Regions from separate parts of the Rhizobium sp. BT03 genome, predicted to be linked through region 3. Evidence: predicted binding sites of a transcription regulator. Region 3 holds the regulator's gene; each other region holds the start of a gene.
What was found. The regulator PhoB, encoded in region 3, activates phosphate uptake and scavenging genes when phosphate is short. The targets are predictions, from matches to a motif close to TGTCATNNANCTGTCAT.
Positions count from the first base shown of each region.

Region 1: the regulator PhoB is predicted to act here: its motif matches at 3,636-3,652, upstream of phnC (phosphonate ABC transporter ATP-binding protein).
Region 2: the regulator PhoB is predicted to act here: its motif matches at 3,191-3,207, upstream of ppk2 (polyphosphate kinase 2).
Region 4: the regulator PhoB is predicted to act here: its motif matches at 2,785-2,801, upstream of QMO80_RS16760 (YdcH family protein).

Region 1 is NZ_CP125640.1:2,444,541-2,452,430, forward strand. It holds gene QMO80_RS12115 (carbon-phosphorus lyase complex subunit PhnI) at 1-552, shown strand, start outside; gene QMO80_RS12120 (alpha-D-ribose 1-methylphosphonate 5-phosphate C-P-lyase PhnJ) at 549-1,424, shown strand; gene phnK (phosphonate C-P lyase system protein PhnK) at 1,421-2,197, shown strand; gene phnL (phosphonate C-P lyase system protein PhnL) at 2,280-2,987, shown strand; gene QMO80_RS12135 (DapH/DapD/GlmU-related protein) at 2,984-3,601, shown strand; gene phnC (phosphonate ABC transporter ATP-binding protein) at 3,719-4,564, shown strand; gene phnD (phosphonate ABC transporter substrate-binding protein) at 4,651-5,556, shown strand; gene phnE (phosphonate ABC transporter, permease protein PhnE) at 5,623-6,582, shown strand; gene phnE (phosphonate ABC transporter, permease protein PhnE) at 6,590-7,890, shown strand, end outside.
Region 2 is NZ_CP125644.1:180,105-187,994, forward strand. It holds gene QMO80_RS30390 (hypothetical protein) at 1-161, shown strand, start outside; gene QMO80_RS30395 (LysR family transcriptional regulator) at 232-1,143, opposite strand; gene QMO80_RS30400 (aldo/keto reductase family oxidoreductase) at 1,240-2,115, shown strand; gene ppk2 (polyphosphate kinase 2) at 2,235-3,149, opposite strand; gene QMO80_RS30410 (GMC oxidoreductase) at 3,259-4,911, opposite strand; gene QMO80_RS30415 (ABC transporter ATP-binding protein) at 4,996-6,078, opposite strand; gene QMO80_RS30420 (carbohydrate ABC transporter permease) at 6,086-6,970, opposite strand; gene QMO80_RS30425 (carbohydrate ABC transporter permease) at 6,970-7,857, opposite strand.
Region 3 is NZ_CP125640.1:2,078,569-2,086,458, reverse strand. It holds gene pstC (phosphate ABC transporter permease subunit PstC) at 1-631, shown strand, start outside; gene pstA (phosphate ABC transporter permease PstA) at 628-1,950, shown strand; gene pstB (phosphate ABC transporter ATP-binding protein PstB) at 1,966-2,781, shown strand; gene phoU (phosphate signaling complex protein PhoU) at 2,826-3,539, shown strand; gene phoB (phosphate regulon transcriptional regulator PhoB) at 3,677-4,360, shown strand; gene QMO80_RS10245 (GcrA family cell cycle regulator) at 4,823-5,356, opposite strand; gene QMO80_RS10240 (aspartate aminotransferase family protein) at 5,782-6,981, shown strand; gene argF (ornithine carbamoyltransferase) at 7,018-7,890, shown strand, end outside.
Region 4 is NZ_CP125640.1:3,432,491-3,440,380, forward strand. It holds gene QMO80_RS16740 (hypothetical protein) at 1-493, opposite strand, end outside; gene ykgO (type B 50S ribosomal protein L36) at 603-728, opposite strand; gene QMO80_RS16750 (5-(carboxyamino)imidazole ribonucleotide synthase) at 893-1,969, opposite strand; gene purE (5-(carboxyamino)imidazole ribonucleotide mutase) at 1,966-2,463, opposite strand; gene QMO80_RS16760 (YdcH family protein) at 2,475-2,678, opposite strand; gene QMO80_RS16765 (YdcH family protein) at 2,907-3,080, shown strand; gene QMO80_RS16770 (helix-turn-helix transcriptional regulator) at 3,274-3,534, opposite strand; gene QMO80_RS16775 (sulfite exporter TauE/SafE family protein) at 3,664-4,428, opposite strand; gene QMO80_RS16780 (thiamine phosphate synthase) at 4,536-5,189, shown strand; gene QMO80_RS16785 (tetratricopeptide repeat protein) at 5,200-6,282, shown strand; gene QMO80_RS16790 (chemotaxis protein) at 6,317-7,890, opposite strand, start outside.

The sequences.
Region 1 (7,890 bases), 370 kb from region 3:
GAATTCCCGATGACCCGCGACCTGCGCCTGCAGGCACTGGCCCGCGGCGACGAAGGTTTCCTGCTGGCGCTCGGTTATTCCACCCAGCGCGGCTATGGCCGCAATCACCCCTTCACCGGGGAAATTCGCATCGGCGAGGTCGAGGTGGAATTCGACGTGCCGGAACTCGGCTTCGCCGTCTCGCTCGGCGTGATCCAGGTCACCGAATGCCAGATGGTCAACCAGTTCAAGGGCTCCGCCAAGGCGCCGCCGCAGTTTACCCGCGGCTACGGCCTGGTCTTCGGCCAGAGCGAGCGCAAGGCGATGGCGATGTCGCTGGTCGATCGCGCGCTTCGCGCCGAAGAGCTCGGCGAGGATATCACCGCGCCGGCGCAGGACGAGGAATTCGTCATCTCCCATTCCGACAACGTCCAGGCGACCGGCTTCGTCGAGCACCTGAAGCTTCCGCATTATGTGGACTTCCAGGCCGAACTCGATCTCGTTCGCCGCATGCGCCGCGAATTCGAAGCCGCCCGCGATGCCGGCGAAGACATGAAGGAAGCCGCCGAATGAGCGATCTGGCCAGCTACAACTTCGCCTATCTCGACGAACAGACCAAGCGGATGATCCGCCGCGCCATCCTGAAGGCGATCACCATTCCGGGCTATCAGGTTCCTTTCGCCTCGCGTGAAATGCCCATGCCCTATGGCTGGGGCACCGGCGGCGTGCAGGTGACGGCCTCGATCATCGGGCCCGACGACGTGCTGAAGGTCATCGACCAGGGCGCCGACGACACGACCAACGCCGTTTCGATCCGCGCCTTCTTCCAGAAAGTCGCCAATGTCGCGGTGACGACGCATACCGGCGAGGCTACGATCATCCAGACGCGCCACCGCATTCCCGAGGAAAAGCTCAAGGCCGGCCAGGTGCTCGTCTACCAGGTGCCGATCCCCGAGCCGCTGCGCTTCCTCGAGCCGCGCGAGACCGAGACGCGCAAAATGCATGCGCTGGAAGAATACGGCCTCATGCATGTGAAGCTCTACGAGGATATCGCCCATAACGGCCGGATCTCCAGGACCTACGCCTATCCGGTGAAGGTGCACGGCCGCTACGTGATGGACCCGTCGCCGACGCCGAAATTCGACAATCCGAAGATGCACATGTCGGAGGCGCTGCAGCTCTTCGGCGCCGGACGCGAGAAGCGCATCTATGCGGTTCCGCCCTATACCGATGTCGTCAGCCTGGATTTCGAGGACTATCCCTTCGATATCCAGCGCTTCGACAAGCCCTGCGCCCTCTGCAGCGCTGAGGATGTCTATCTCGACGAAGTCATCCTCGACGACAAAGGCGGGCGAATGTTCGTCTGCTCCGACACCGATCATTGCGAAGACCGCCGCGCCCACGGGCATGCCGGCGAGATGCTGGCCCGGGAGGCTGCAGAATGAGCGATATCCCGCTTCTCAAAGTCCATGACCTCTCGAAGTTCTACGGCAACCGCATCGGCTGCCGCGACGTCTCCTTCGATCTCTGGCCGGGCGAAGTGCTTGCCATCGTCGGCGAGTCCGGCTCCGGCAAGACGACGCTGCTGAACTGCCTCTCCACCCGTCTGCTGCCGAGCACCGGCAGCGTCGAGTATCACATGCGCGACGGCAGCTACCGCGATCTCTACCGCATGAACGAGGCCGAGCGGCGTTTCCTGATGCGCACCGACTGGGGCTTCGTGCATCAAAACCCGGCCGACGGCCTGCGCATGGCGGTGTCGGCGGGCGCCAACGTCGGCGAACGGCTGATGGCGATCGGCGACCGGCACTACGGCAAGATCCGCGCCTCGGCGATCGACTGGCTGGAACGTGTCGAGATCGATGCCGACCGCATCGACGACCAGCCGCGCGCCTTTTCCGGCGGCATGCGCCAGCGCCTGCAGATCGCCCGCAATCTCGTCACCGGCCCGCGCCTCGTCTTCATGGACGAACCCACCGGCGGCCTCGACGTCTCGGTGCAAGCGCGCCTGCTCGATCTGGTGCGCGGCCTCGTCAACGATCTCGGGCTCTCGGCGATCGTCGTCACCCACGATCTCGCCGTCGCCCGGCTTCTGTCGCACCGGATGATGGTGATGAAGGACGGCTACGTCATCGAACACGGGCTCACCGACCGGGTGCTCGACGACCCGCGCGAGCCCTACACGCAGCTGCTGGTCTCCTCGATCCTGCAGGTCTGAGCAGTTCAAAGTTCGACAGTGTCCTTTGCGCGTCTTTCCAGACGCGCGGCGCCGTCGGTCCGAAACCAGGAAAGAAGACATCATGCCAACGCCCCTCGTCGTTTCCGAAGTCTCGAAAAGCTTCACCATGCACCTGCGCGACGGCATCCGGCTGCCCGTCGTCTCCAATGTCGCCTTCTCGGTCGCCTCAGGCGAATGCGTCGTGCTCGGCGGCCCATCGGGCGTCGGCAAGAGCTCGCTGCTGAAGATGATCTACGGCAATTACGCCGTCGACACCGGTCAGATCCTCATCCGCCACGATGAGCGCATCGTCGATCTCGCCGCCGCCGACCCGCGTACCGTGCTCCACGTCCGGCGCCATACGCTCGGTTACGTCAGCCAGTTCCTGCGCACCGTGCCGCGCGTGGCGGCAATCGACGTGGTCGCCGAACCGCTCGTTGCGCGCGGCGAAGACGCCGGCGCGGCACGGGAGAAAGCAAGCGCCCTGCTTGCCAGGCTCAACCTGCCGGAAGCGCTCTGGCAGCTTCCGCCCGCCACCTTCTCCGGCGGCGAGCAGCAGCGCGTCAACATCGCCCGCGGCTTCATCACCGAGCACACGATCCTGCTTCTCGACGAACCCACCGCCTCGCTCGACGCCCGCAACCGCGCCGTCGTCGTCGGCATGATCGAGGAGAAGAAGCGGGCGGGTGTCGCGCTTCTCGGCATCTTCCACGACGAGGAAGTGCGCGAAGCCGTCGCCGACCGCATCCTCGACGTCCAGCTCTTCTCTCCCGGAAAGATCGCCGCATGAGCCGCAGGCTGGGTATCGAGCCCTATGTCCATGAGACGGCCTCCGTCAGCGATTCCAGCTTCGGGCGCTATACGGAGGTTTCCGAGCGCTGCCGCATCAGCGAAGCGACCTTCGGCGACTATTCCTACATCATGCAGGACGGCTCCGTCTGGTGCGCGACGATCGGCAAGTTCGTCAATATCGCCGCCGCCGTGCGCATCAACGCCACCAACCATCCGACCTGGCGGGCGACGCTGCACCATTTCACCTATCGCGCCGCCGACTACTGGCCGGACGGCGACATGGAGGAGGACTTCTTCGCTTGGCGGCGTGCAAACCGCGTGATGATCGGCAACGACGTCTGGATCGGCCATGGAGCAACGATCCTGCCGGGCGTCAGCGTCGGCAACGGCGCGGTAATCGGCGCCGGTGCCGTCGTGTCAAAGGACGTCGCGGCTTACTCGATCGTCGGCGGCGTGCCGGCCAAACTCATCCGCGAGCGGTTTTCGAAAACGGTCGGCGAACGTATGGACCGGCTCGCCTGGTGGGACTGGGAGCACGACCGGCTGCGCCTGGCGCTGCAGGATTTTCGCAACCTGAGCGCGGAAGATTTCCTGGTCCGCTACGACGGTTAAACCTCCGATATAAGCGCGGCGATTTGTGACACGAACTACACAAATATGACATTTGAGGTTCATCAAGCGGGACTAATGCGATGCTGACCGAGGCCTGGAGCGCAAGGGAAAAGCATGATGTTCGAGCTGAAGGATGTCACCCGCCGTTTCGGAAATAAACTCGCCGTCGATACCGTCACGCTCGCCATTCCCCAGGGCCAGATGGTCGGCATCATCGGCCGCTCCGGCGCCGGCAAGTCGACGCTGCTGCGGATGATCAACCGTTTGCAGGAGCCGAGCTCCGGCTCCATTCATTTCGCCGGCGTCGAGGTCTCCGGGCTGCGCGGCCGGGCGTTGCGCAACTGGCAGCGCGACTGCGCGATGATCTTCCAGCAGTTCAACCTGGTGCCGCGCCTCGATGTTCTCACCAATGTCATGCTCGGCCGCCTCAATCACCGCTCGACGTTTCTGAGCCTGCTCAACATCTTCACCCGCGAGGAACGCGTGCACGCGATCGCAGCGCTCGAGCGCCTCGGCATCGAGCAGACGGCGCTGCAGGCGGCCGGCACGCTTTCCGGCGGCCAGCAGCAGCGCGTGGCGATCGCCCGCGCACTGATGCAGAACCCGAAGATGGTTCTCGCCGACGAGCCGATCGCCTCGCTCGATCCGCTCAATGCCAAGATCGTCATGGATGCGCTGCGCGATATCAACGAGCGCGAGGGCATCACCGTCATCACCAACCTCCACACGCTCGATACCGCCCGCAACTATTGTGAGCGCATCGTCGGCATGGCCGGCGGCCGCGTCGTCTTCGACGGCAAGCCTTCGGAGCTGACCGCGGAAGTGGTGAGGGCAATCTACGGGACAGGCAAGGATGGCGCCGGCATCGACGAAACGATGACCTCCACATCGATCAATCCAGCTCCCGAGCGGGCAGGCAATCAATCCGCCGGCACCCAGCCGCTGGCGCTGGCCGGTCTCTGAGCGAGGCGGCCGCGATCGACGCCCGCGTCAAGGGCACACTTCTTCGTAACGGAAGGCCGGGGACACCGGTCGATAGGAGAGAACGCATGTTGAAGAAAGCACTCTTTGCGGCAACGGCGCTGTTTGCGCTCGCCGGCGCCGCCAATGCCGCAGACCTCAAGGAATTCCGCATCGGCATTCTCGGCGGCGAAAACGAAACCGACCGCCTGCGCAACTATGCCTGCCTCGCCGACCATCTGAAGCAGGAATTCGGCTTCGAGAAGGTGTCGCTGTTCCCGGCCGCAGATTATGACGGCGTCATCCAGGGCCTGCTCGGCGGCACGCTCGACTTCGCCGAACTCGGCGCTTCCGGCTACGCAGCCGTCCACATCAAGGATCCAAAGGCGGTTACGCCGATCCTGACGACGCAGCAGAAGGACGGCTCGACCGGCTACTACTCGATCGGCCTGGCGCTGAAATCATCAGGCATCAAGTCCATCAAGGACGCTAAGGGCAAGAAGCTCGGCTACGCCGACCCGGATTCCACCTCGGGCTATCTCGTGCCGCTGACGCAGATCCCGAAGGATACGGGCATGCCGAACGAAAAGTTCTTCGCCTCGACGCAGTTCAACGGCGGCCACGAGAACAACCTTCTCGCCGCTTACGACGGCAAGGTCGACGTTGCCGTCGACGACAGCTCGGGCATCGGCGATTTCAAGGACGGCTACACCTCCGGCACCTTCCGCAAGGAAGTCGACAAGGGCGCCGTCGACCCGAACAAGCTGGTCGAAGTCTGGCGTTCGCCGCTGATCCCGAACGGCCCGCTCGTCGTTCGCAACGCTCTCGGCCAGGAGTGGCAGAAGAAGCTCGCAGCTTTCTTCGCGGCCCTGCCTGAGAAGGATCACAAGTGCTTCGCCGCTATCGAAGGCGGCGACTACAAGGGCTACTCCCCCGTCAAGCACGACTTCTACAACGCCGTCGTCGAAGTCCGCAAAGCTGCCATCGGCGGCTGATCGGCTTTCTTGAATGCGGGGCGGCTGGAAACGGCCGCCCTTTCTTTGTAACCGGGCGAGGCGTCCATGACTGTTGCCGAGATACAGCCGCACATGCAGAGTACGCAGGAGATCCGCACAGCCTGGGAGCGGATGGTCGCCAGGCGCCGTTTCTACACCGTGCTCGGCCTGGTGATCCTGATTGCGGCCTTCGTCAGTTCCGTCCGCTTCGCCGACGAGAGCAATGCCGGCCATTTCTTCGACCGCCTGCCGCATCTCTTCGACTTTTTGAGCTGGCTCATCCCCAAGGACTGGAACGATGTCTGGCGCGCGCTGTTCGACATTGCGAGCGTCAACGACAGGGGCGGCGAGGAATTCAATTTCGACAAGGGCCGCGTCTATATCTCGGGCGCCTTCTACATTCCCGAATATTTCGAGCTGATGATCGTCACGATCAACGTGGCGCTGCTTTCGACGCTCATCGCCTTCGTGTTTGCCGTTCCCTTGAGCTTCTTTGCCGCCCGCAACCTGACGGCTTCGTGGCCGCTGCGCGTCTTCACCAAGCGCCTGATGGAATTCCTGCGCGCCTTTCCCGAGATCGTCATTGCCGGCCTGTTTTCGGCGATCCTGTCGATCGGACCCGTCGCCGCCATCATCGCCATCACCCTGCATACGATCGGCGCGCTCGGTAAACTTTTCTACGAAGTGGCCGAGAATATCGACATGAAGCCGCATGAGGGCATGAAGGCCGTCGGTGCCAACTGGTGGGAGCGCGTGCGTTTCGCCGCCCTGCCGCAGGTGCTGCCGAATTTCACCTCCTATGCGCTGCTGCGGCTCGAGATCAACGTGCGCGCCTCGACCATTATCGGCGCCGTCGGCGGCGGCGGCATCGGCGAGGAACTGAAGCTTTCGATCTCGCGCGGCTTCGGCGCCAAGACGATGGCGCTCGTTCTGCTGCTGTTCGTGACGATCGTCGCCGTCGACCAGTTCTCCGCATGGCTGCGCCGCCGCCTCGTCGGCGAGCATGCCTTCCTCCTGCAACATTGAGGCTGCCATGACGGTGATCGATGCAAACCGCATGAACGAAATCGAAGCGCGCTATCCGGAATATTTCCACCGGTCGTTCCGCCAGCGTTTCGGCGGGCTGATGATCCTGATCGCGACGCTGCTCTACAGCCTCTATGCCGTCTGGTTCTTCGACCTGCCCAAGCTATTCGCCGAAGCCCATTGGGAGCGCGTCGGCATCTATCTCAGCCAATGGGTGAGCTACGACGTTCAGCCGGACTTCCGCATCCAGGACGACGGCTCGATCGAGGTGCGGTATCCGCGTTTCTCGCCGCTCGGCGACAATCCGCATCCGGACTGGCTGGTCGACAATCCCGACGGCAGCATCACCGTTTCGATCAGCGGCGCCAGCCGCTCCGTCACCGTCTCGAAGAGCCGGACGATCGTCACCGCGCATGGCATCAGCGTCCCCGTCGACGTCACGAGCGGTGCGCCGAAGGTGGTCGGGCCGGTGCCCGGCTGGATGACCGTCTATGACGACAATGTGCTTGCCGATCTCGGCTTTGCCGGCAATGTCAGCATCTCCGTCGACCGGGTGAAAATCCGCAAGCGTTTCATCGGCTGGGCGAATTTCATCTTCGACACGCAGTCCTCCTTCTTCGACAAGCCGGTTGGCGAGGTCGTCAGCCTCATCGTCTCCAGGCCGCGCATCAAGCCCGACCAGTCCAACCTGTCGCTCGCCTTCGACGACATCTGGAACAACAGCGAATGGCAGCACGGCGATGTCTGGACCAAGCTTTTCCAGACGATCGTCATGGCATTCCTCGGAACGCTGCTGGGGTCGCTTGCCGCTTTCCCGCTCGCCTTCCTGGCGGCGCGCAACATCACACCGAACCGGCTGCTCAATCAGATCCTCAAGCGCTTCTTCGATTTCCTGCGCTCGGTCGACATGCTGATATGGGCGCTGTTCCTGACGCGCGCCTTCGGTCCCGGCCCGCTTGCCGGTTCCGGCGCAATCTTCCTCACCGAGACCGGCACGCTCGGCAAGCTCTATTCCGAAGGGCTGGAGAATATCGACAACAAGCCGCGGGAAGGCATCCAATCGACCGGCGCCCAGACCGTGCTCGTCCATCGTTACGGCATTATGCCGCAGATCGTCCCTGTTATCGTCAGCCAGACCCTCTACCAGTGGGAATCGAACGTGCGTGGCGCCACCATCATCGGCGCCGTCGGCGCGGGCGGCATCGGCCTGAAACTCTGGGAGGCGATGCGCACCAACGCCAACTGGGAAAACGTCGCCTATATGGTCATCCTGATCCTGATCGTCGTCTTCATTTTCGACGCCGCTTC
Region 2 (7,890 bases), on a different replicon from region 3:
AACGCCTCGAGGATTGCCGCGATGTCGTGGAGCCGGATCTGCAGGATCTGATCCAACGCGCATTGACCTCAGGCTTTTCCCGCGAGGAAATCCTCATCGCCGTCAGCGAACTGGTCGCTGAAGACTTCGCAATCGTGATGGAAACCCCAAGCGTGCATTGAGGAACAAGCGCAATAGATGTGTCAGTGCCCGAATATGCGGAACATTGACCTCGGTGCATGAAAGCGCTGTTCAAGCCTGCTTGGTCGAGGCCTTGACGAAATCGATGAAGGCCCGCAAGGGCGCCGGCACCAGCCGCCGTCCGGGATAATAGAGGAACGGCCCGGAAAAGCGCTGCCACCACGGCTCGAGGATAGGCTCCAGGGCGCCGCTCTCAAAATGCGGACGCAGCCAGTCCTCGAAAACGCAGATGATGCCTGTGCCCGCTATCGCTGCGTCGACGGTCAGATCGGTCGCGCCGCCGACCCTGACGATCAATGGCCCCGAAGGGTCGACCCGCACCACTTCGCCGTCCCGTTCGAACTCCCAGGGTGTCGTCAGCGCGCCGCTGGCAAAGCGGCCGAGCAGACAGGCATGGTCGAGGAGTTCGCTCGGATGCTGCGGCCGGCCATGGCGGTCGAGATAATCGGGGGAGGCTGCGGTGGCAAAGCGCTGAACACGCGGCCCGATCGGCACGGCGATCATATCCTGCTCCAGCCGCTCATCATAACGGATGCCGGCGTCGCAGCCGGCGGCGAGCACGTCGACGAAACTCTCCTCGGCGATCACCTCGAGGCGAATGTCGGGATAGGCGGCGAGGAACGGTGGAACGATGGCGGGCAGCACCAGCCGCGCGGCACTGACCGGGACATTGAGCCGCAGCGATCCGGCCGGCCTGTCGCGAAACCCATTGACGACGTCGAGCGCCGACTCCACCTCGGTCAGCGCCGGGCCGAGCCGCTCCAGCAAACCCTTGCCCGCTTCGGTCGGGACGACGCTGCGTGTCGTGCGGTTGAAGAGCCTGACGCCGAGTTCGGCCTCCAGACGGCGCACCGCCTCGCTGAGGAAGGAGGCGCTGCTACCGCTTGCACGTGCGCCCTCGCGGAAACCACCGGCCCGCGCCACGGCAACAAAGGCGTTGAGATCCCCCAGATCGACTTTCACTGTTCGCCACTCCGCACGGCCTGTGCGGATTGTACCGAATTATCACGCGCGCCGACAACGCCTATCTTGGGGTCACCTCTTGAAAGGAGTGAGATCATGTCCATCATCGATCAGTCCGGAATCTTCAAACTCGGTGACCGCAGCGTGAAGCGGCTCGGCTACGGCGCCATGCAGCTTGCCGGGCCCGGCGTGTTCGGCCCGCCCAGGGATCACGGCGCGGCCTTGGCCGTGCTGCGCGAGGCGGTTGCATCAGGCGTAAACCACATCGACACCAGCGATTTCTACGGCCCGCACGTCACCAACCGGATCATCCGCGAAGCGCTCCATCCCTATCGCGACGATCTCGTCATCGTCACCAAGATCGGCGCGCGGCGCGGCACGGACGGATCCTGGATTCCGGCTTTCTCGCGCGAAGAGCTGACGGCGGCCGTGCACGACAATCTTCGTAATCTGGGCCTGGACGTGCTTGACGTCGTCAACCTCAGAATCATGTTCGACGTTCATGGCCCTGCCGAAGGGTCGATTGAAGCACCCGTGACGGTGCTGGCCGACCTCCAGCGGCAGGGACTGGTCCGTCATGTGGGCTTAAGCAACGCCACATCGAAGCAGATTGCCGAAGGGCGCGGAATCACCGAGATCGCCTGCGTGCAGAACCAATATAATCTCGCACATCGGGCCGACGATCGCCTGATCGACGCACTCGCTCGCGAGGGCACCGCTTATGTGCCCTTTTTCCCGCTCGGCGGCTTCAGCCCGCTGCAGTCCTCCACCCTGTCCGATGTCGCCGCACGCCTCGATGCGACGCCCATGCAGGTCGCGCTCGCCTGGCTGCTGCGCCGCGCACCGAATATCCTGCTGATCCCCGGCACCTCGTCCGTCGGCCATCTCAGGGAGAACCTCGCCGCCGCCGGGCTTGTTCTGCCGGATGAGGCTATCGACGAACTCGACCAAATCGGGAGCATCGCCGCCTAATCGTAGGCCGCGAGCTATCGCGACACCACGCTCCACACCTGGTGTCGCGAAGCCGAAAGCATCAGCGACGCTGGAAAGCGCTCGTCATCTCCGGCCGTGAAGACCGGTACGGTTATGCCTCAATAGCGCTCCGGCACGTGCATTTCGGGCGGAACCGGCGCCCTGTTGTAGTCGGCATGGCGGATGCGATCCGGCAGCTCGATGTCGGGTTTTGGAACATCCTCATAAGGGATCTGCTCAAGAAGATGGGCGATGCAGTTCAAACGCGCCCGTTTCTTGTCGACGGCCTGGACCACCCACCAGGGTGCATCCTTGCTGTGCGTACGCGCCAGCATTTCTTCCTTGGCCTTGGTATATTCCTCCCAATGGACACGGCTTTCCATATCCATCGGTGAAAGCTTCCACTGCTTCAGCGGATCGTGAATACGCATCTTGAAGCGGAATTCCTGCTCCTCATCGGTGATCGAAAACCAATATTTGATCAGCACGATTCCGGAACGGACCAGCATGCGTTCGAATTCAGGCACCGAGCGGAAAAACTCCTCGAGTTCATCAGGAGTGCAGAACCCCATCACCCGCTCGACACCGGCGCGATTGTACCAGCTTCGGTCGAAGAGCACGATTTCGCCGGCTGTGGGAAGGTGCGGGACATAGCGCTGGAAATACCATTGATGGCGCTCCCGCTCGGTCGGGGCGGGCAGAGCGACGGTCCGGCAGACGCGCGGGTTGAGCCTCTGGGTGACGCGCTTGATCGCGCCGCCCTTGCCGGCCGAATCGCGGCCTTCGAAAAGCACCACCACCTTCAGCTTCTTGTGCTGAACCCAATCCTGCAGTCGCACCAGTTCGTGCTGCAACCGGAAGAGTTCCCGGAAATAGATCTTTCGCTCGAGCGTCTGCTCGGCCGGTTCCGACATTCCCTCGGCGACCAGATCGTCCAGCCGGTCCTCCTCCATCTGCATTTCCAACTCCTCATCGAAGCTGTCGGCGATTTCGGCCTTTATCCGGTTAAGCTGGTCCTGATGTGATTGCGACATGGTTTTTTCCTTCCTGCGTTTGTTGACAGGAGCATGTCAGTGCGAAGGTTATATGACGACCACTGATCGAGCTGAAACGGTTGCTCGCGCCTCTCGTTCCAAGCGCGCCCTAAAGCTGCCCCGCCCGGTATCGGTCCACCAGGTTTCGGCAGGCGCGGATCGTCAAGGCCATGACGGTGAGCGTCGTGCCGGCGATGCCGCTTCCGGGGAAGGCGCTGGCGTCGGTGACGACGAGGTTCGGGGCGTCCCAGACTTGATTATAGGGATTGAGCACCGAAGCCTCCGGGCTTTCGCCCATGCGCGCCCCGCCGGTTTCATGGATTGCCGCGCCCATGCACATCGTCTTGCGGAACCATGTGCGGAACATGAAGCGGCTGAAGGCATCGGCATCGGGGAAGGCGCCCTTGCCCATCTCCTTGAGGCCGGTGGGCGAACCGATGAATTCGAGCTCACCGCCGACGTCCCTGATCATGGCGATCAGCGTCTCCTCCTGCCGGCGAAGCAGCGCCTGCTCCTCGGCCTGCATGGCGCAGCGGATATGCGGCACGGGAATGTTCCAGGCGTCCTTGCGCCTGACATCGAGCGTGATGCGATTGTCGGCATAGGGCAGCATGCGGCCGAAGCCGAAGAAGGCGAGACGCGCATCGGCGTCGCCGGAGACCGGCGCCCGGCCGACGCTGCCCTGGTAGTCGAAATCGCCGCGGGCGGCGTCGCCCTCGCCGAAGCGGGGTATGAAGATCCCGCCCGACGGATTGTAGAACGGGTCGGTCGGAGCGGATTCGTCGGGCGCCCAGCCCTTCGCCTTCGAAAAGGAACCGAAGGCGAGGCAGGGAAGCTGATCCATGAAATAGCGGCCGAGGACGCCCGAGCTGTTGCCGAGCCCGTCAGGATGTCTTGCCGAAGCCGAATTCAGCAGCAGCCGCACGCTCTCGATCGGCGAGGCGGAAAGAACCACCGTCGCGGCACGCGCCGTCGATACTTCTCCCGTATTGCGATCGATGAATTCGGCGCCGGTGGCGCGGCCGGTTTTCTCGTCGGTGGTAATGCGGCGAACGACGGCGTCGTAGCGGACCGTCAGCCTGCCGGTCGCCTTGGCGTCCCTGAGCGGGCGTGGCATGCGCTCGGCATCCGGCGCGATGTAGCGCCAGGAGACGACATACCTCTCCGGCCAGCGGCTTTCCACCGCCTGCTTGAATATCTGTTCGGCGGGCGTCAGGCTGGCCGGTTTGGCATAGACGCCGTCCGGCAGGGTCGCTACATCATCCTTGTTGCCGTAGAGCCCAAGATAGGCCTCCGCCTCGTCGTAGAAAGGCGTGAGTGCGTCATAGGAGACCGGCCAGTCCACACCCTTGCCGGTGCGCGACCGGATCTTGAAATCATCGTCCGTCCAGCGCAACAGCACGCGGCCGAAACTGTGCAGGCGCCCGCCGCCCTGGCGGCCGCGGATCCACAGGAAAGGCTCGCCCTTCGGCGTCGTATAAGGGTTCTTGCGGTCATTGACGAAGAAGTGGCTGAAGCGCTCGGTGAAGAAGGCCGCGCGCGCCTGGATCGGCTGACCCTTGATCGTGGCGCGGGCACGCTCCCAGATATTGATGCTGCTGGCGGGCGCCTTCTTGCGCGCCGGGTCGAAATCCGCGAGCCCCACCGCCGGACCAGCTTCGAGCAGCAGGACAGACAGCCCCTGGGCCGTCAGCTCTTTGACCGCGAAGGAGCCCGCCGCGCCGGAGCCGATCACCAGCGCATCATAGACGATCTCAGACATGTCTTTCCAAATCCTGTCCTGGAGCAATTGCTCAAAACGGCGCGCAGCTCACCGGCAATTGCGAGAAAACAAAGGGGCAGCGCATCAGAGCCGCGATCCGTCGGCGCCGAAGAGCGACGCCTTGGCGATATCGAGCCCGGGAGCCAGGGCGTCACCGGGTAGCAGGCTCACGTCGCCCATCAACCTCAGCGAGAGGCTTTGATCGGCCCAGTCGAACCAGACGACGGCATCCGACCCCATCGGCTCGACGACGGAAACGCGGCCGGGAATGGTGGGCAGGCCGCTTGCCGTCCCGTCGAGCACCAGATGCTCCGGGCGAAAGCCGAGCGTTGCCGGTCCCTCCGCCGTGGCAAGGCCGAAGGAATAGCCGGAAAGATCGACGGCGAGCCCCTTGCTCCGGAAGACCGGCGAGGCGCCGCCGCGCTCGATCCGGCCTTCGATGAAATTCATTGCCGGCGCGCCGATGAAGCCGGCAACGAAGAGATTGGCCGGGCGGCGATAGATCTCGGCCGGCGAGGCAAGCTGCTGGATGACGCCGTCGCGCATGATGGCGATGCGGTCGGCAAGCGTCAGGGCCTCGACCTGATCATGGGTCACATAGATCATGGTGTTGCCGAGGCGCTGATGCAGCTTCTTGATCTCGACGCGCAATTCGTTGCGCAGCTTGGCGTCGAGGTTCGACAACGGTTCGTCGAAGAGGAAGACATCGACTTCGCGCACCAGCGCCCGGCCGATGGCGACACGCTGGCGCTGGCCGCCGGACAGTTCGGCCGGGCGCCGGTCGAGCAGCGTGTCGAGATGGAGGAGGGCGGCCGTGCGGGCGACACGCGCTTCGATCTCGCCCTTCGGCAGGCCGGCGACACGAAGTCCGAAGGAGAGGTTCTTGCGCACCGACATGCGCGGGTAGAGCGCATAGGACTGGAAGACCATGCCGATGCCGCGATCTTTCGGCTCCTCCCAGCTGACGTTCTTGCCCGAGATCCAGATCTCGCCGGCAACGATGTCCTGCAGCCCGGCAATGGCGTTCAGCAGAGTGGACTTGCCGCAGCCGGAAGGGCCGAGCAGCACCAGGAACTCCTGCGGGGCAATATCGATCGACATTTTTTCGATCACCGTATGGTGGCCATAGGCGATCTTCAGATCCTTGACGGTGACGGCGGATTGCATGAAAGCGTTACCCCTTGACTGCGCCGGCGGCGATGCCGCGCACGAACCAGCGGCCGGACAGGAAATAAATGGCAAGCGGAACGATGGCGGTCAGGATTGTCGCCGCCATGTTCACATTGTAGGTGCGCTCGCCCATCGTGGTGTTGACGATATTGTTGAGTTGGACGGTCATCGGCAGATTGTCGCGCCCGGCAAAGACGAGGCCGAGCAGGAAATCGTTCCAGATGCCGGTGAATTGCAGCATGGAGACCACGACGACCATCGGCACGGCGATCGGCAGCATGATCTCGAAAAAGATGCGCCAGAAGCCGGCGCCATCGACGCGCGCCGCCTTGCAGAGCTCCTCCGGCACGCTGACGAAATAGTTTCGGAAGAGCAGCGTCACCAGCGGCAGGCCGAAGATGACATGGACGAGAATGATGCCGGCAAGCGAATTGTAGAGCTCGATATTCGCCATCGCCCGGACCATCGGATAGAGGAAGATCTGGTAGGGGATGAGGCCGCCGGCCATCAGCAGGCCGAAGAGGAGGTTTGCCCCGCGCGGCCGCCAGAGCGACAGCGCATAGCCGTTGACGGCGCCGATGAAGACCGAGAGCACGACCGCGGGAAGGCTGATTGCCACCGAATTCCAGAAGCCGCTGCGAATGCCGACGCAGACGGTTCCCATGCAGGCGCCCGACCACGCAGTAACCCAGGCGGAGAAATCGAGCTTGGCCGGCAGAGCGAAGATCTGCCCCAAGCGGATTTCGTCCATCGATTTCAGCGAGGTGACGACCATGGTGTAGAGCGGAAGCAGGAAGAAGAGCGCGGCAACGACGAGAAAGGCATAGAGGCCGATGCGCCCGGCGGTGAGGCGGGCCGGCTTCGGGCCGTTTGGATGAAGACCGGCCATCACGCGGCTCCCTTCGCTCTGGCGCGCATGTGCATCGCATAGCGGAACGGCGCGACCGCGATGACCACGCCGAGGACGAGCACCGTCGCGCCCGCCGTGGCAAGGCCGAGGTTCTGGCGCCCGAACAGATTGTCCATGATGAATTTCGCCGGCACCTCCGTCGCATTGCCAGGGCCGCCATTCGTCATGGCGACGACGATGTCGTAGGTCTTGATCACGCCCATGGCGAGCAGCATGCCGGCAGCCGCCAGCGCCGGCCCGAGCTGTGGCAGGATGATCGAGACATAGATCCGCCAGACGGGGATGCCGTCGATGCGCGCCGCCTTCCATTGCTCGGCTTCGATGCCGCGCATGCCGGCAAGCGCAATGACCATGACCAGCCCTGCGCCCTGCCAGACGCCGGCAAGCACCAGCGCATAGATCGCCATGTCGCGATTGACGACCCAGTCGAGGACGAAGCTTTCCCAGCCGAGCGAACGCACGCTCGCCTGAATGCCGAGCGTCGGATTGAGCATCCATTGCCAGATCAGCCCGGTCACCACGAATGACATGGCGTAGGGATAGAGGAAGATGGTCCTGAAGGCGCTTTCGAAGCGGATCTTACGATCGAGTGCGGCGGCCAGCAGGAAGCCGAGCAGCAGGCAGCCTGCGACGTAAAGAATGCCGAAGATCAACACGTTCTGCAGCGATGCCAGCCACTTGGCGGAAGAGAACAGCTTCGAATACTGGGCAAATCCGACATAGGTCGAGGATGGAAAAAGCGTCGAGTTGGTGAAGGACAGGCGGATCGACCAGGCCATGGTGCCAATGAAGACCGCGACCGCGGCGAACCAAGTCGGCAGCAGGGCGATGGTGGCGGCAAGATTGGGTTTGCGTTTGATGGGCATCGGCCAGCTCGTTGACGGAAAGCGGGGCACACC
Region 3 (7,890 bases):
ATACGCCTCGCCGAAGCTGCGCGGGATCGCCAAGCCGCTGCTCGAAGTGCTCGCCGGCATTCCGACCATCGTCTACGGCTTCTTCGCGCTCGTCACCGTCGGCCCGTTCCTGCGCGATTTCTCGGCTCAGATCAGCGGCCTGCTCTCCGGCAGCTACACCAACTTCATCCAGGCGCAGAGCGTTCTGACCGCCGGCATCGTCATGGGCATCATGCTGATCCCTTACGTTTCCTCGCTGTCGGACGACATCATCACCGCCGTGCCGCGGGCACTGCGCGACGGTTCGCTCGGTCTCGGCGCCACCCGCTCCGAAACCATCAAGAAGGTGGTTCTGCCGGCCGCTCTTCCCGGCATCGTCGGCGCGCTTCTGATGACCGCCTCGCGCGCCATCGGCGAAACCATGATCGTCGTGCTGGCCGCCGGTGTCGCCGCCCGCATCCAGATCAATCCCTTCGAGCCGATGACGACGGTGACCGTCAAGATCGTCAATCAGCTGACCGGCGACCTCGAGTTCACCTCGCCGCAGACGCTGGTTGCTTTCGCTCTGGGCATCACCCTGTTCTGCATCACGCTTTGCCTCAACATCTATGCGCTCTACATCGTGCGCAAATACCGGGAGCAGTACGAATGACGGATATTGTTTCTCCCACATCAGGCGTCACCATCTCCAAGGCGCCGGCGCGCCGCGATATCGGCATCAAGCGCCGCTACGCCGCCGAGCGCCGGTTCCAGGCCTATGGCATCGCCGCCATCGCCTTCGGTCTCGTTTTCCTGTTCATTCTGTTGTGGACGGTGATCGGCAAAGGCTACACCGCCTTCCAGCAGACGGCGATCACCCTGCCGATCGAATTCTCCGAGAAGACGATCGACCCCAGCAACAAGCGTGCGACTGACCCTTCGGTGCTGATCGCCGCCAATTACCCGGTTCTGCTGCGCGATGCGATCGTCAAGCAGCTGAATATCAATGCCTCGAGCAAGCCCGACGTGCGCGATGCAGCCGCCATGCTCTCCAAGGGCGCGCCGATCCAGCTGCGCGACATGGTCGTCGCCGACCCGTCGATCATCGGCAAGACGGTCAATGTCACCGTGCTTGCCGACGCCAATGTCGATAGCGCCAACAAGGGCCAGATCGACCTTTCGGTCGATGAGAAGAACCGCAAAGTCAACGACAAGCAGGTTGGCTGGATGAACGAGCTGAAGGCGAGCGGCGCTCTGCACAAGCAGTTCAACACCGGCCTCTTCGTCAACGGCAATTCCAGCCGTCCGGAGGCTGCAGGCCTTGGCGTCGCCCTCATCGGCTCGCTCTACCTGATGCTGATCGTGCTGGTGCTCTCCCTGCCGATCGGTGTCGCCGCCTCGATCTATCTCGAGGAGTTTGCCCCGAAGAACCGGCTGACGGATCTGATCGAGGTCAACATCAACAACCTCGCCGCCGTCCCGTCGATCGTCTACGGTCTGCTCGGCCTTTCCGTCTTCATCAATTTCGTCGGCCTGCCGCGTTCGGCGTCGCTGGTCGGCGGCCTGGTGCTGACGCTGATGACCCTGCCGACGATCATCATCGCGACGCGCGCGGCTCTGCGCGCCGTGCCGCCGTCGATCCGCGCCGCAGCGCTCGGCCTCGGCGCTTCGAAGATGCAGATGGTGTTCCACCATGTTCTGCCGCTCGCCATGCCCGGCATCCTCACAGGCACGATCATCGGCTTGGCGCATGCGCTCGGCGAAACCGCGCCGCTGCTCCTGATCGGCATGGTCGCCTTCGTCGCCAACGCGCCGACGACACCGCTCGATCCCTCGACGGCCCTGCCGGTGCAGGTCTATATGTGGGCCAACGAGGCCGAACGGGCCTTCGTCGAGCGTACTTCGGGTGCCATCATCGTCCTGCTCCTGTTCCTGATCGTCATGAACATGGGCGCCATCCTCTTGCGTCGTCGCTTCGAGCGCCGCTGGTAAACGGAGTTACAGATCATGAACATGTTGACGGAAGCTGCAGTTGAAAAGGCGCTGGATCAGAAGATGAGCAACGTCCCGTATAAGATGATCGGCCAGGATGTCTCGGTTTACTACGGCGAGAAGCGCGCGCTTTTCGATGTGAACCTGAACATCCGCGAAAACACCGTAACCGCGCTGATCGGCCCGTCGGGCTGCGGCAAGTCGACCTTCCTGCGGAGCCTGAACCGCATGAACGACACGATCGACGGCTGCCGCGTCGCCGGCAAGATCACGCTGGACGGCGACGACATCTATGATCCCGATATCGACGTCGTCGAACTGCGCGCCCGCGTCGGCATGGTCTTCCAGAAGCCGAACCCGTTCCCGAAGACGATCTATGAAAACGTCTCCTACGGCCCGCGCATCCATGGCCTTGCCAAGTCGAAGGCCGATCTCGACCAGATCGTCGAGACCAGCCTGCAGCGCGCCGGCCTCTGGAACGAGGTCAAGGACCGCGTGCACGAATCCGGCACCGGCCTCTCCGGCGGTCAGCAGCAGCGCCTCTGCATTGCGCGTGCCGTCGCCGTCAGCCCCGAAGTCATCCTGATGGACGAGCCCTGCTCGGCGCTCGACCCGATCGCCACCGCCAAGGTCGAGGAGCTGATCCACGAGCTGCGCGAGAACTACACGATCGTCATCGTCACCCACTCCATGCAGCAGGCCGCGCGCGTCTCGCAGCGCACCGCCATGTTCCACCTCGGCAATCTCGTCGAGGAGAACGACACCGACAAGATGTTCACCAATCCCGACGATCCGCGCACCCAGGACTACATCATGGGTCGCTTCGGCTGATTGCGGTCATCCGAAGCCTTCCCGTTATTCGAGGACAAAGCCCCATGGCATCGACACATATTTATTCTGCCTATGATGATGATCTGAAGTTCCTGTCCAGACGGATTTCCGAAATGGGCGGCCTGGCCGAGCAGATGGTCGCCGAATCCGTTCGCGCCCTGGTCAACGGCGACACGGCGCTCGCCCAGAAGGTCATCTCCGACGACGTGATCCTCGATCACGCCGAGCGCGAGATCGGCGACAAGGCGATCATCACCATCGCCCGCCGCCAGCCGATGGCCGCCGACCTGCGCGAAATCATGGGTTCGATCCGCATCGCCGCCGATCTCGAACGCGTCGGCGACCTCGGCAAGAACACCGCCAAGCGTGTTATCGCCGTGCAGAGCACCGGCGTTCCCCGCAAGCTCGCCCGCGGCCTCGAGCATCTGTCCGAACTGGCGCTCGTCCAGCTCAAGGAAGTGCTCGACGTCTACACGACGCGCGCCGCCGACAAGGCGAGTGCGATCCGCGAGCGCGACAACGAGATCGACGCGATGTACACCTCGCTGTTCCGCGAGCTCCTGACCTACATGATGGAAGATCCGCGCAACATCACCAGCTGCACGCATCTTCTCTTCTGCGCCAAGAATATCGAGCGCATCGGCGACCACGCCACCAACATTGCCGAGACCATCTATTACATGGCGACCGGCGCGCAGCCGGAAGGTGACCGTCCGAAGGACGACAGCGCCAACACCGTCGGCGCGGTCACCGAATAACCGCCTAAACCAGACCATTGCGTGCGCGCCCATCTGGGGCGCGCAAAGAGGTCGCAGCCATTTTTTGTGAATTTGCGCAGGATGCATTGCTTAAATCACCCCCGGTTTAAGGATCAAGCGCGAGGAGACCGACACGCATGATCCCGAGAGTTGCAGTTGTTGAAGACGAGGAAGCCCTGAGCGTGCTTCTCCGCTACAATCTCGAAGCTGAGGGCTTCGAGGTCGATACCATCCTTCGTGGCGACGAGGCCGAAATCAGGCTTCAGGAGCGCACGCCCGACCTTCTCATCCTCGACTGGATGCTGCCCGGCGTCTCCGGCATCGAGCTTTGCCGGCGCCTGCGCATGCGGCCGGAAACCGAGCGCCTGCCGATCATCATGCTGACGGCGCGCGGCGAGGAGAGCGAGCGCGTCCGCGGATTGTCGACGGGCGCCGACGATTATGTCGTCAAGCCTTTCTCGACCCCGGAACTCGTCGCCCGCGTCAAGGCGATGCTGCGCCGCGCCCGCCCCGAGGTACTGTCGACCGTGCTGAAATGCGGCGATATCGAACTCGACCGCGAAACCCACCGCGTCCACCGCAAGAGCCGCGAAGTCCGCCTCGGTCCCACCGAATTCCGCCTCTTGGAATTCCTGATGTCGTCGCCCGGCCGGGTCTTTTCCCGCTCGCAGCTCTTGGACGGCGTCTGGGGCCACGACATCTACGTCGACGAACGCACCGTCGACGTCCATGTCGGCCGCCTGCGCAAGGCGCTGAACTTCTCCAACATGCAAGACGTCATCCGCACCGTCCGCGGCGCCGGCTATTCGATGGAAGCCTGAGCCTCGCAAACGGGGGTGAGGGGACGTGCCCCGCGAGAGGTTGCCGGGAACGGAGAGATTGCCGCTTGCTCCCTCTTCTCCCCAGCGGGGAGAAGGTGGCCCGAAGGGGCGGATGAGGGGGCCCACACGGCACCCCCTCCCGTCATCACCTATCCCATCATATCAACGGCGAACGCCCTAAGCACGGTCGAAACCCGCACGGGCGTTGTTGGGAAAGACCGGCTTCGCCGGCCCCCTCATCCGCCCTACGGGCACCTTCTCCCCGCTGGGGAGAAGAGGGAATCGAGACGCTGCGGCATATCCCTTTTCCCCGCAAGCGGGGTCCGAAGGACGGGTCGAGACATGTGGCTCGCCCCCCCGGTCGGTGCCGGCAGGCGGATGAGGGGCAGCCACACCCAACACACTCACACAAAAAAACGGGCTTTTCAGCCCGTTTTCGTATTCCGGCAATGCCTTACCCGCTCAGCTGGCCCGCGCTGCCGCCCGGCGGCGTTCGTTGATTGGCTGGTAGGCGAGTTTCTGGTGATAGCTGCAATAGGGCGAATTATCAGGGGACTCGCAGCCGCAGAAGTGGAAGTCGTCCTTCAGCGGATCGCCGACCGGCCATTTGCAGGTGCGTTCGGTCAGTTCCGTCAGGCCGAGGCGGCGCGAGATCGGCACGACCACGTTGCCCTTCGGCACGTATTCCATTTCCTCGACCGTTTCGATCTCGATCTCTTCCTTCAGCATCGTCGCGCCCTGCTGGCGGGTGACGGTGCGGGTGGCGATCCGGGAGGCGTAGTTCGGCGCGCGCGGCGCAGATGTATTGCGTTTCGGCGTCCGCGCCGTGGCGGCCGTGCCGCCGGCCTTGGCGCGGCCGGGAAGGCTCAGCCTGTGTACCTTGCCGATCACAGCGTTTCTGCTGACACCGCCAAGTTGTGCCGCGATCTGGCTGGCGCTCAGTCCTTCGGCCCAAAGCTTCTTGAGTTTCTCGACCCGCTCGTCTGTCCAGTTCATGCCCTGTCTCCACCTTTCGCGTTGGTGATGGCAGAATCCCTCACCGTTGTCCCGGAAGCCTCCGAAACAAGAAACGCCTGATCAATTTTGGTGACTAGTTCCGCCGCATGCAGTCTAGTAATTGAACTTTAACCTAGTGTGAGCCTGACTCCGTGACAAGAGTCGCATGAATCCGGATGAATCGAATTCGGAGTTTTCCCCAACTTGCTGCCCCGGCGTGTCATTTCTGCAATATTGCCTGTTGAAGGTCGAAAACACCGCTGCACAAGCTTGCTGCATGCGCTAAGGCCGCAGTTTTGTTGACATTGCAGCGCGAAAAGGAAATAGTACCGCTGGCCGCCGCAAGGCGGCATTTTTGATTTTTCGGGCCTGGTTTTCTTAGCCGGAGTCCGTTGCTAGATAACGCTGATCGGGAGACCCGCGCCATGGCCGAAGCCGCGCCGCTTTATGACACCTATTCTCGTGCCCCGCTGCGGTTCGAGCGAGGCGAGGGCGTATGGCTGATCACCGAAGGCGGCGAGCGTTATCTCGATTTCGGCGCCGGTGTTGCCGTCACCTCGGTCGGCCACAGCAACCCGCACGTGGTCGGCGCCTTGAAGGAACAGGCCGACAAGGTCTGGCACCTCTCCAACATCTATGAGATCCCCGGCCAGGAACGCCTGGCCAAGCGGCTGACGGACGCGACCTTCGCCGACAAGGTGTTCTTCACCAATTCGGGCGCCGAGGCGCTCGAATGCGCGATCAAGACGGCGCGCCGCTATCAGTTTTCCAAGGGCCATCCCGAGCGCTTCCATATCATCACCTTCGAAGGCGCCTTCCATGGGCGCACGCTGGCGACGATCGCCGCCGGCGGCCAGGAGAAATATCTCGAAGGCTTCGGCCCCAAGGCGCCGGGCTTCGATCAGGTGGCATTCGGCGACATCGACGCGGTCCGGGCCGCCATCACCGACGCCACCGCGGCAATCCTCATCGAGCCGGTGCAGGGCGAGGGCGGTGTGCGCCCCGCCACCCCCGAATTCATGAGGGCGCTGCGACAGATCTGCGACGAAAACGGCCTGCTGCTGATCCTCGACGAGGTCCAGACCGGCGTCGGCCGCACCGGCAAGCTTTTCGCCCATGAGTGGTCGGGCGTCACCCCCGACATCATGGCGGTCGCCAAGGGCATCGGCGGCGGTTTCCCGCTCGGCGCCTGCCTGGCCACTTCGGAGGCCGCCTCGGGCATGAAGGCCGGCACGCACGGCTCGACCTATGGCGGCAATCCGCTGGCCATGGCCGTCGGCGGCGCCGTGCTCGACATCATCCTAGCCGATGGCTTCCTCCAGCAGGTGCGTGACGTCGCCCTCGTTTTCCGTCAGGGGCTGGCCTCGCTGAAGGATCGGTATCCCGATGTGATCGAGGATATCCGAGGCGAGGGGCTGCTGCTCGGCGTCAAGGCTGCTATTCCCTCGGCCGAACTGCTGCAGGCGATCCGCGCCGCGCATCTGCTCGGCGTGCCCGCCGGCGACAACGTCATCCGCCTTCTCCCGCCCCTCGTCGTCACCGCCGAGGAAGCCCGCGAGGGCCTTGCCCGCATCGAGCGCGCCGCCGAGAGCATCCGCGCCTCCAAGGTCAAGAAGACGGCTTGAAAGGATTGCGCCCGCGGGCGCACGACAGGTAAGAACATGGCTCCTAAACATTTCCTCGATCTATCGGCCGTCACCTCGGCCGACCTCAGAACCATCATGAACGATGCGCTCGCCCGCAAGCAGGCCTTCAAGGCTGGCAAGGGCGACAAGCCGCTCGCCGGCAAGATGCTGGCGATGATCTTCGAAAAGCCGTCGACGCGCACCCGCGTCTCCTTCGACGTCGGCATGCGCCAGCTCGGCGGCGAAACGCTGTTTCTATCAGGCACTGAGATGCAGCTCGGCCGCGCCGAGACGATCGGCGACACCGCCAAGGTGCTGTCGCGTTATGTCGATGCGATCATGATCCGCACCACCGAGCATTCCAGGCTCCAGGAGCTTGCCGAGCATGCGACGGTGCCTGTCATCAATGCGCTGACGGATGATACCCATCCCTGCCAGATCATGGCCGATATCATGACCTTCGAAGAGCATCGCGGCCCGATCAAGGGCAAGACCATCGCCTGGACCGGCGACGGCAACAATGTGCTGCATTCGCTGGTCGAGGGTGCCGCGCGTTTCGGCTACCGCATGAACATGGCCGTGCCCCTTGGTTCTGAGCCCAAGGATCACTATCTGAACTGGGCCCGCAATGAGGGCGCCGAAATCATGCTTTGCCATGATGCCGACCGTGCGGTCGAAGGCGTCGATTGCGTGGTGACCGATACCTGGGTCTCCATGAATCAGGAACATCGGGCCCGGGGTCACAACGTCTTCCAGCCTTACCAGGTCAACGCGGCCTTGATGGCGAAGGCCGGCAGCGATGCATTGTTCATGCATTGCCTGCCCGCGCATCGCGGTGAGGAAGTGACGGATGAGGTGATCGACGGCCCGCAATCCGTGGTCTTCGATGAGGCGGAAAACCGTCTTCAT
Region 4 (7,890 bases), 1.4 Mb from region 3:
AATTGCTGAGGATTGCCGCCAGGCCGGAGAGCGCGCCGAAATGGCGCGGCTCGAGATCGAGCACACGTTCGATGTCGGACATCGACTTGCGATAATTGCCCATGACGAAATTCAGCGTCGCGCGGCGATTCCAGCTTTCGGCATAATCGGGTTTCAGCGCGATCGCCTCGTCAAGGAAATCGAGAGCGGCGGGATTGCGCTTTTCCTCGATCGCCTTGTCGGCCCACTGCATCAGCAGATTGATGGTGGCGCTGCCGGAATCGTTCCATTCCATGCGGATCTCATTGGCGATACCGCTGGCTTTGTCGGGGTCGCGCTCGCGTTTCAGCTGACTGAAGAGCTGGTCGAGGTGCTGTTTCGGGGAAGAATTGACATCCGCCTGCTCGACGATAACGTCCTTTTCCGCCGCAGTGGCCGGAAAGGTGGACGTGAGAAGGATGAGGGCGAGCGGCAGCGCCGCTGACGTCAAAGCAAAAAAGCGCATGGCGGACATATTAGCCCGCCAACGCCGAAGATCAAACAAATTTGACGTGATCACCGCAGTGACCCACCGGATATCTGCCGGAGCAAGCTCACGCGGCAGATGATCCGGACGCGCGAAATCAGCCCTGACGAGCCTTGTAGCGCGGGTTCAGCTTGTTGATGATGTAGATGCGGCCCTTGCGGCGAACCAGACGGTTGTCACGGTGGCGAGCCTTGAGCGACTTGAGCGAATTCTTGATCTTCATTTTTCTGATCCGCGATCTCTGTGGGGGAATTCACATTCGCCCGTATCTTTAACAATCAAAAGCGCGCCATCGGGCGCGCTCTTTAGGTGGGGGAGCAGATACCGCGTCACCTTTTCCGTGTCAACCGCATGACGGTGTTTTTCCCAAGGCGCAAAGGTGTTTTCTCAGGCCGAAACCGGTGATTTCGGCGTCAGGGTAGTGACATGGCCCATCTTGCGGCCGGGGCGCCATTCGGTCTTGCCGTAGAGATGAACCAGCGTATCGGGGCGCTGCAGCCAGTCGGGAACGGCCAGGATATCGTCGCCGATCAGGTTCTGCATGACACAGTCGGAATGACGTCCGGCGTCTCCCAAAGGCAGACCGGCAACGGCGCGGATATGCTGCTCGAACTGGCTGACGACGCAGGCGGCCTCCGTCCAGTGGCCGGAATTGTGGACGCGCGGCGCCATCTCGTTGGCAATCAGTCCGCCATCGGCAAGCACGAAGAATTCGATGCCGATGACGCCGACATAATTCAATGCTGCGAGGATCGTTTCGGCCGACCGGCGTGCGGCGTCCGCCGTCGCCGGCGAGATCGCAGCCGGAACCGTCGAGGTGTGGAGGATGCCGCTGCGATGGACATTCTCGGCGGGATCGAAGCAGACGACCGTGCCGTCGGTGGCGCGGGCGGCGATGATCGAGACCTCGCGCTCGAAGGCGACGAAACTCTCGAGGATCAGCGGCACGGCCCCGAGCGCGGCATAGGCACCATCGGCGCTGTCGGCCGCGGAGCGGAAAACCTTCTGGCCCTTGCCGTCATAACCGAGACGGCGGGTCTTCAGCACGCCCTGGCCGCCGAAATCGTCAAGCGCCATTTCGAGATCGGCCTGGCTGTCGACCGCGTGGAAGCGGGCGGTTGTTATGCGGCAGCCATTGAGAAAACGCTTTTCGACGAGGCGGTCCTGGGCGGCTTCCAGCGCCTTCGGCGGCGGATAGACGGATAGGCTTGCCGAGAGCGCCTCGGCGGCTGCGACCGGCACGTTCTCGAATTCGTAGGTGACGACATCGCAGAGATCCGCGAGTTCGGCCAGCGCCGCCGGATCGTCATAGGCGGCGGCAATCTGCCGGTTGGCGAGCTGGGCAGCCGGGCAGTCCGCCTGCGGCTCGAGAATGACCGTGCGAAAATTCAGCCTGGCGGCGGCAATGGCCAGCATGCGGCCGAGCTGGCCGCCGCCGATAATACCTATCGTCCCTACAGTCATTGGTCGTCCATCGGGTATTCGGCGATGGCGGCACTCTGACGTTCGCGCCATTCGTCGAGCCGGTCGGCGATGTCTTCGTCGGAAAGGGCAAGCACGGCGGCGGCGAGCAGGGCGGCGTTGACCGCGCCGGCCTTGCCGATGGCGAGCGTTCCGACAGGAATGCCGGCCGGCATCTGCACGATCGACAGAAGACTGTCCTGGCCGGACATGGTTTTCGATTGGACCGGCACGCCGAAGACCGGCAGCGGCGTCATCGATGCAGTCATACCCGGCAGATGGGCGGCGCCGCCGGCGCCGGCGATGATGACCTTGAAGCCCTCGGCGCGCGCGCCCTTGGCGAAATTCGCCATGCGATCGGGCGTGCGGTGCGCTGAAATGATGCGCGCATCATAAGGGATCTCAAGCGCCTCCAGCGTGTCGGCGGCGTTCTTCATGGTCTCCCAGTCGGACTGGCTGCCCATGATGATGGCGACGGAGGGTCTGTCTGTCGTCATTGTTATCCCCCTCAGGCGATGATGTCAGGGATGATCTGATCTTCCAGCTTCGAAAGCCTGTCCTTGATGACGAGCTTCTTCTTCTTCATGCGCTGGATCCGCAGAGCATCGCATCCGATCTGGATCATGGCGTTGATCGCGGCGTCGAAATCCTCGTGCTCCTGGCGCAGCCGCGCTACGGTGAGCCTGATTTCCGCCTGTTCCTGATCGGCCATATGCATTCCCCGTTATCGTCCTCGGACCTTGTCCGATCTGCCGATGATTTCCGCAAGCTCCTATCACCAAATACAGGTAACGGCTAGTTAGTCTTGATCATGAAATTGCCATCCAGTCTTCATCTTTTGGCCTTCGACAAGCCTTCAAAAATATGTCACAGTCCGCCGCGTTGACACCTTGATCCCCGACGATGTTGGCCGGGGAGGGTAAGAGGAAGGAAGGGTCAAATGACAGTTCAAGCTCATCTTGAATCACTCCAGAAAAAGCATGTCGCTCTCGAGGAGGAGCTGCACGCGCTCAGAACAGCTCCCTCTATCTCCGATACGGAAATTGCCGAATGCAAGCGCCGCAAGCTGCGCATCAAGGACGAGATTATGCGTCTCAAGTCATCCGTCCACTGATCTTCCCAAGGGTCGCCGGTCGATCATCTTGCGAAAAGGTAAATCCATCCATTCCGCCTAAAATCAGCAAGAACCGGTGATTTCACACCAGATTTGCGCCAGCCCGATGCCTGCAGCATTGCGGCTGGCGCTTTTGCGAGCGCCCTGCTTCAAATCACATTCATCATGGGTAGCGCGGTGATGAGAGCCTGTTTCAAGCCCAAAACTGATCCAGCCATAAATTGAGCTTGTCGAAACCGCGGTTGTTGACCGCGTAGATGCGTTTCGTGCCTTCCGAGGTCACCGAGACGAGGTTGCTGTCGAGCAGCGCCTTCAGGTGCTGCGACACGGCCGGCCGGCTGATCGGCAGGCCCTCGGCAAGCTCGTTGACCGTCCGTGGGGCGCGACGCAATTCCTCCAGCAGAAACCGCCGGTTCGGATCGGCAATCGCAGAGAAAGGGTCCGTGTTCGACATGACGGGAAAGCTACGTCAAACCGGCCGTTCCAGCAAGGAAATTGTGCGTTGCAGCGTACTGCAGCGCCGTGAGTCTTTTCAGGCGCGATGAGGGATGCTGCTACACCTAGAATTGATGCAGGGCGGGCTCTACCAGCCAAGACCCTCTCGCACGATGAGGAAGGCGGCGATCAAGGCCATCGCATACATGAAGGGATAGAAGATCGCCGGCTTCATGCGGCGCACGCACCAGGCGCCGGCAAGGGTGGCGAGCGGGGCAAAGGGCAGGAGCGTCGCGGAGGTTGCAAGGTTCTGGGTGTCGAGCTGGCCGAGTGCGAAATAGGGGATCAGCTTGATGGCGTTGAGGATCGCGAAGAAGCGCACGCTGGTGCCGGTATATTCGCGCGGCTGCAGCTTGAGCGGCAGGGCGTAGATCTGGAAGGGTGCACCGCCGGCATGGGCGACGAAGCTGCCGTAGCCGGAAAATGTACCCCAAAGGCTGGCGGCCACCGGCCGCTGGCCGCGCGGCGGGACGATCCTGCCGGCTCCCGGGCCGTAATTGTTCCAGAAATAGCGCAGGCAGAAGAGGATGGTCACCGCGCCGATGACGATGCGCAGCATATTGCCCGGCACGAGCGCCGATGTCGCCCAGCCCAGCGCGATGCCGAAGACTGCGCCCGGCAGCATGATCTTCAGCGTCGTCCAGTCGCCATGTCTGCGCCAGATGACGAGCGAAATCATGTCCATGAAGACCAGGATCGGCAGCAGGATCGCCGCCGCCTCGACCGGTGAGACGACGAGGGCGAGGAAGGGCAGGCCGATCAGCGACAAAGCGTCGCCCATACCGCCCTTCGCGAGGCCCACCAGCAGAACGGCGGGCACGGCGGCATAGTAGAATGACAAATCCTGCGGCATGCTTTCGACGTCCTCCTCTTGCAAGCCTCGTCTAACGGAACTACTCACACAAAACGAGTGCGGATCCCTCATCTCAACGGGGAAATCGCAGGAAACGGAAAGACCTCATGACCGAACCGGAAAACCGCTGCCGCCTTGTGCTCATCGCACCCGATATTGCCGATGCCGATGAACAGGCGAGGATCGTCGCCGATGCGCTGAAGAGCGGCGATGTCGCCTCGGTGATCGTGCCGCAATACGGGCTCGACGACGGCACCTTCCAGAAACATGCCGAGAGGCTGGTGCCGTTGATCCAGGATGCCGGGGCGGCCGCGTTGATTGCCGGCGACAGCCGCGTGGCGGGGCGGTCAAAGGCCGATGGCCTGCACCTTTCCGGCAATGCCGAGGCACTTTCGGAAGCGATCGAAAAACATGCGCCGAAGCTGATCGTCGGCGGCGGCAACGCAGCCGATCGGCACAATGCGCTCGAGATCGGCGAAGCCAGGCCCGACTATATCTTCTTCGGCAAGCTCGACGGCGATATCAAGCCGGAGGCGCATCCGAAGAACCTTGCGCTCGGCGAATGGTGGGCCTCGATGATCGAGATTCCCTGCATCGTCATGGGCGGCACCGATCCGGCCTCGGCGCTCGCCGTCGCCGAGACCGGAGCGGAATTCGTGGCGCTGCGGCTGGCGGTCTTCGGCGAGCCCAGCCGGGCGCCGTCTATCGTCGCTGAAGTCAACGCGCTTCTTGACGAAAAAGCGCCACGGTTTGAGGATTGAAATCGCGCTCATGCCGATCCCGACCGCCCGCCTGTTGAAATTTATCCTTGCCAGCATGGCCGCCCTCGTTGCGGCCGGGCCGGCTGTCGTCTCGGCGCAAGCTAGCGACAGCGTCATCAGTCAGCCGGGCTCAGCGCCGGCTTCGACCTTCCGCACCGGCCGGCCCTCCGGCCCCGATGTGCGGCCCTCCGATGGTGTCGGCGTGTTCGACCGCATGGGTGCTAAACTGCCGGACCTGCCGCCGGAGAAGGATTACAAGGGACCCATCGACGAGGCTTACGGCGCCTTCCAGCGCGGTTATTACCTGACGGCAATGGACAAGGCGCTGCCGCGCGCCCAGCTCGGCGATGCCGCGGCGCAGACGCTGATTGGCGAAATCCTCTCGCAGGGGCTCGGTGTCAAGAAGGACGCGAAGAATGCCGCCTTCTGGTACGGCAAGGCGGCCGAAGGCGGCGATGCGGCGGCAATGTTCAAATATGCGCTGATCCTGATGGAAGGCGAGGGCGTACCGCGTGACAAGGTCAAGGCCGACGACTACATGCGCAAGGCGGCCGAGGCCGGCAATCCTTCGGCGGAATTCAACTGGGCGCAGCTTCTCATCGCCGACAATCCCGGCGAGAAGGGGCTGAAGCTCGCGCTGCCGTTCTACGAGAAATCGGCCGAGCAGGGCATTGCCGATTCACAATATGCCGTGGCGCAGATCTATGCGACGCTGAAGGACCTGCCTGAGGAAAAGAAGCAGCTTGCCCGTGAATGGATGGTACGTGCGGCGCGCGCCGGTTTCGACACAGCTCAGCTCGATCTCGGCATCTGGCTCGTCAACGGCGTCGGCGGGCCGAAGGATTACGTCAAGGGCTTCGAATGGCTGAAACTTGCCGCCAATGGCGGCAACGTCGCGGCACAGAACAAGCTCGCCCATCTTTATATCAACGCCATCGGCACGGCGCCCGATCCAATCGAGGCGGCGAAATGGTACGTCCTGTCGCGCCGGGCAGGCCTCGCCGATCCGTCGCTCGAGGATTTCTATCTCGGCATCGAGGACGATCAGCAGAAAGCGGCGATCGACGCCGCCAACAAATTCCGGCGGCGATAAATTACGGCGCTGCACGTCCCGACCGGGGGCGGCTTTAAAACAGCGCGTCGGCGAAAAGATCCTCGTCGCTTTCGACTTTGGCAGGTTCGGCGGGAGCAGGGGCAGGAGCGCTGTCCTCGCTTGCCGGGATGATGTCGCGATGAATGCTGCGCTCCTGAACCATCGTATAGTGCTTGAAGATCTTGCGGTCGAGCGGCGCTATCACCTCGGTGAGATCGGAGATATCGGCGACCTCGGTGCCGGCCGCCTCATCAAGCACCTGGGCGCAGCGGGCAAAGACTTCGCCGAGATCGCGCTGGAAATCGAGCTTGCCGATCAGCAGGCCGATCTTGGCGGCGACCTCGCGGCCGTTCTCGGCAAGCACCTTCAGCTCGTTTTCCATGACGTCGGCGGCGGAGTGGATGTTGCCGACGGCTGACGTCAGGCTCTCTCCCAGGCCGCCGGCCCCGGCATCAATGGCGGGGGCGATGCGTCCGGCAGCGGCTTCGAGCACCGGCAGGCCGGTGACGATGGCATCGGCGGATTCGTCGAGCTTGCCGGCGAAAATGCGCAGCTCGGCCGTGACGACGTTGATCGACCTGCCTTCCTCGCCGAGACGGCTGCAGCGCAGGTTGGTGTTCAAAGCCATATAATGGATGTCGGTCTTAACGGCGCGGATATTGGCGATCGCTTCGGAGAGCTTGGCGGCCGTGCCGATCGTTGACTGGCTCACCTGGTCGGCCTGCCGGCTTGCCGTGTCGACCTGCTGGACGATTTCGTGGGCGGCCGAAACGCTGGATTCCAGCGCGCGCATGAAATTGCCGCCGGATTCGCCGCTTGCGCCGCTCATCTGGTCGCGCAGCTTGAGGATCTCCCGCATGTCGTGATCGAAACTGGCGATCGTGGTGACGACGTTTTCCGATTCCCGCTGGAAATTGGCGCACATGTCGCTCATCTGCGCCGCGGTCAGGTGGTGAACGACATTCTGCAGACGCTTGCGCGCGCCGGCATCGAGCTTCGCGCCCTCCTCGCCTGCAAAGAATTCCTCAAGCAGCGAAAGGGTGGCCTGCACATGCTCGATGCGCTGACGGGTGATATCGCCGATCTGCAGGGCAGACAGCGTCGAGGCGACCTTGCTCTGGACGCCGCGTGCGATTGCGCCGACCTCGCGGGCGATGACGCCGAGATGCTTGCGGTGTTCTGCGATCTTGGCGGCATCGTCGCGCAGGGCGGCGGCGACGGCCGGAACGGTATCGGCGTAACCCTTGGAGACACTGGCACCGAAGGAGGCCGCGAGTTTGACCTCCTTGTCGAGACTGTCGAGATGGGTGGCGAAACGGTTGACCTCATCGGTGCCGGAATAGATTCGTTCCAGGATCTCCTGTGCGAAGCCGGCGAATTCGGCAATGCCGGCGCCGGTGATCTTCACGGTCACGGCGAAAGTTCTGAGATAACGCATTGTCTCCTGCATGTCGGAGACGTGCTTGCGTAGTTCCCTGCCGGTCTGCGCCAGCGAGAGGAGTGCCTGCTGACGGTTTTCTTCGGTGACCGGCAGCGCCGTCAGGCTCTGAACCGTGGCTCGGAGATCGGCGCCGGTATCGCTCGACTCGCCATTGTCGAGCGCCGCGG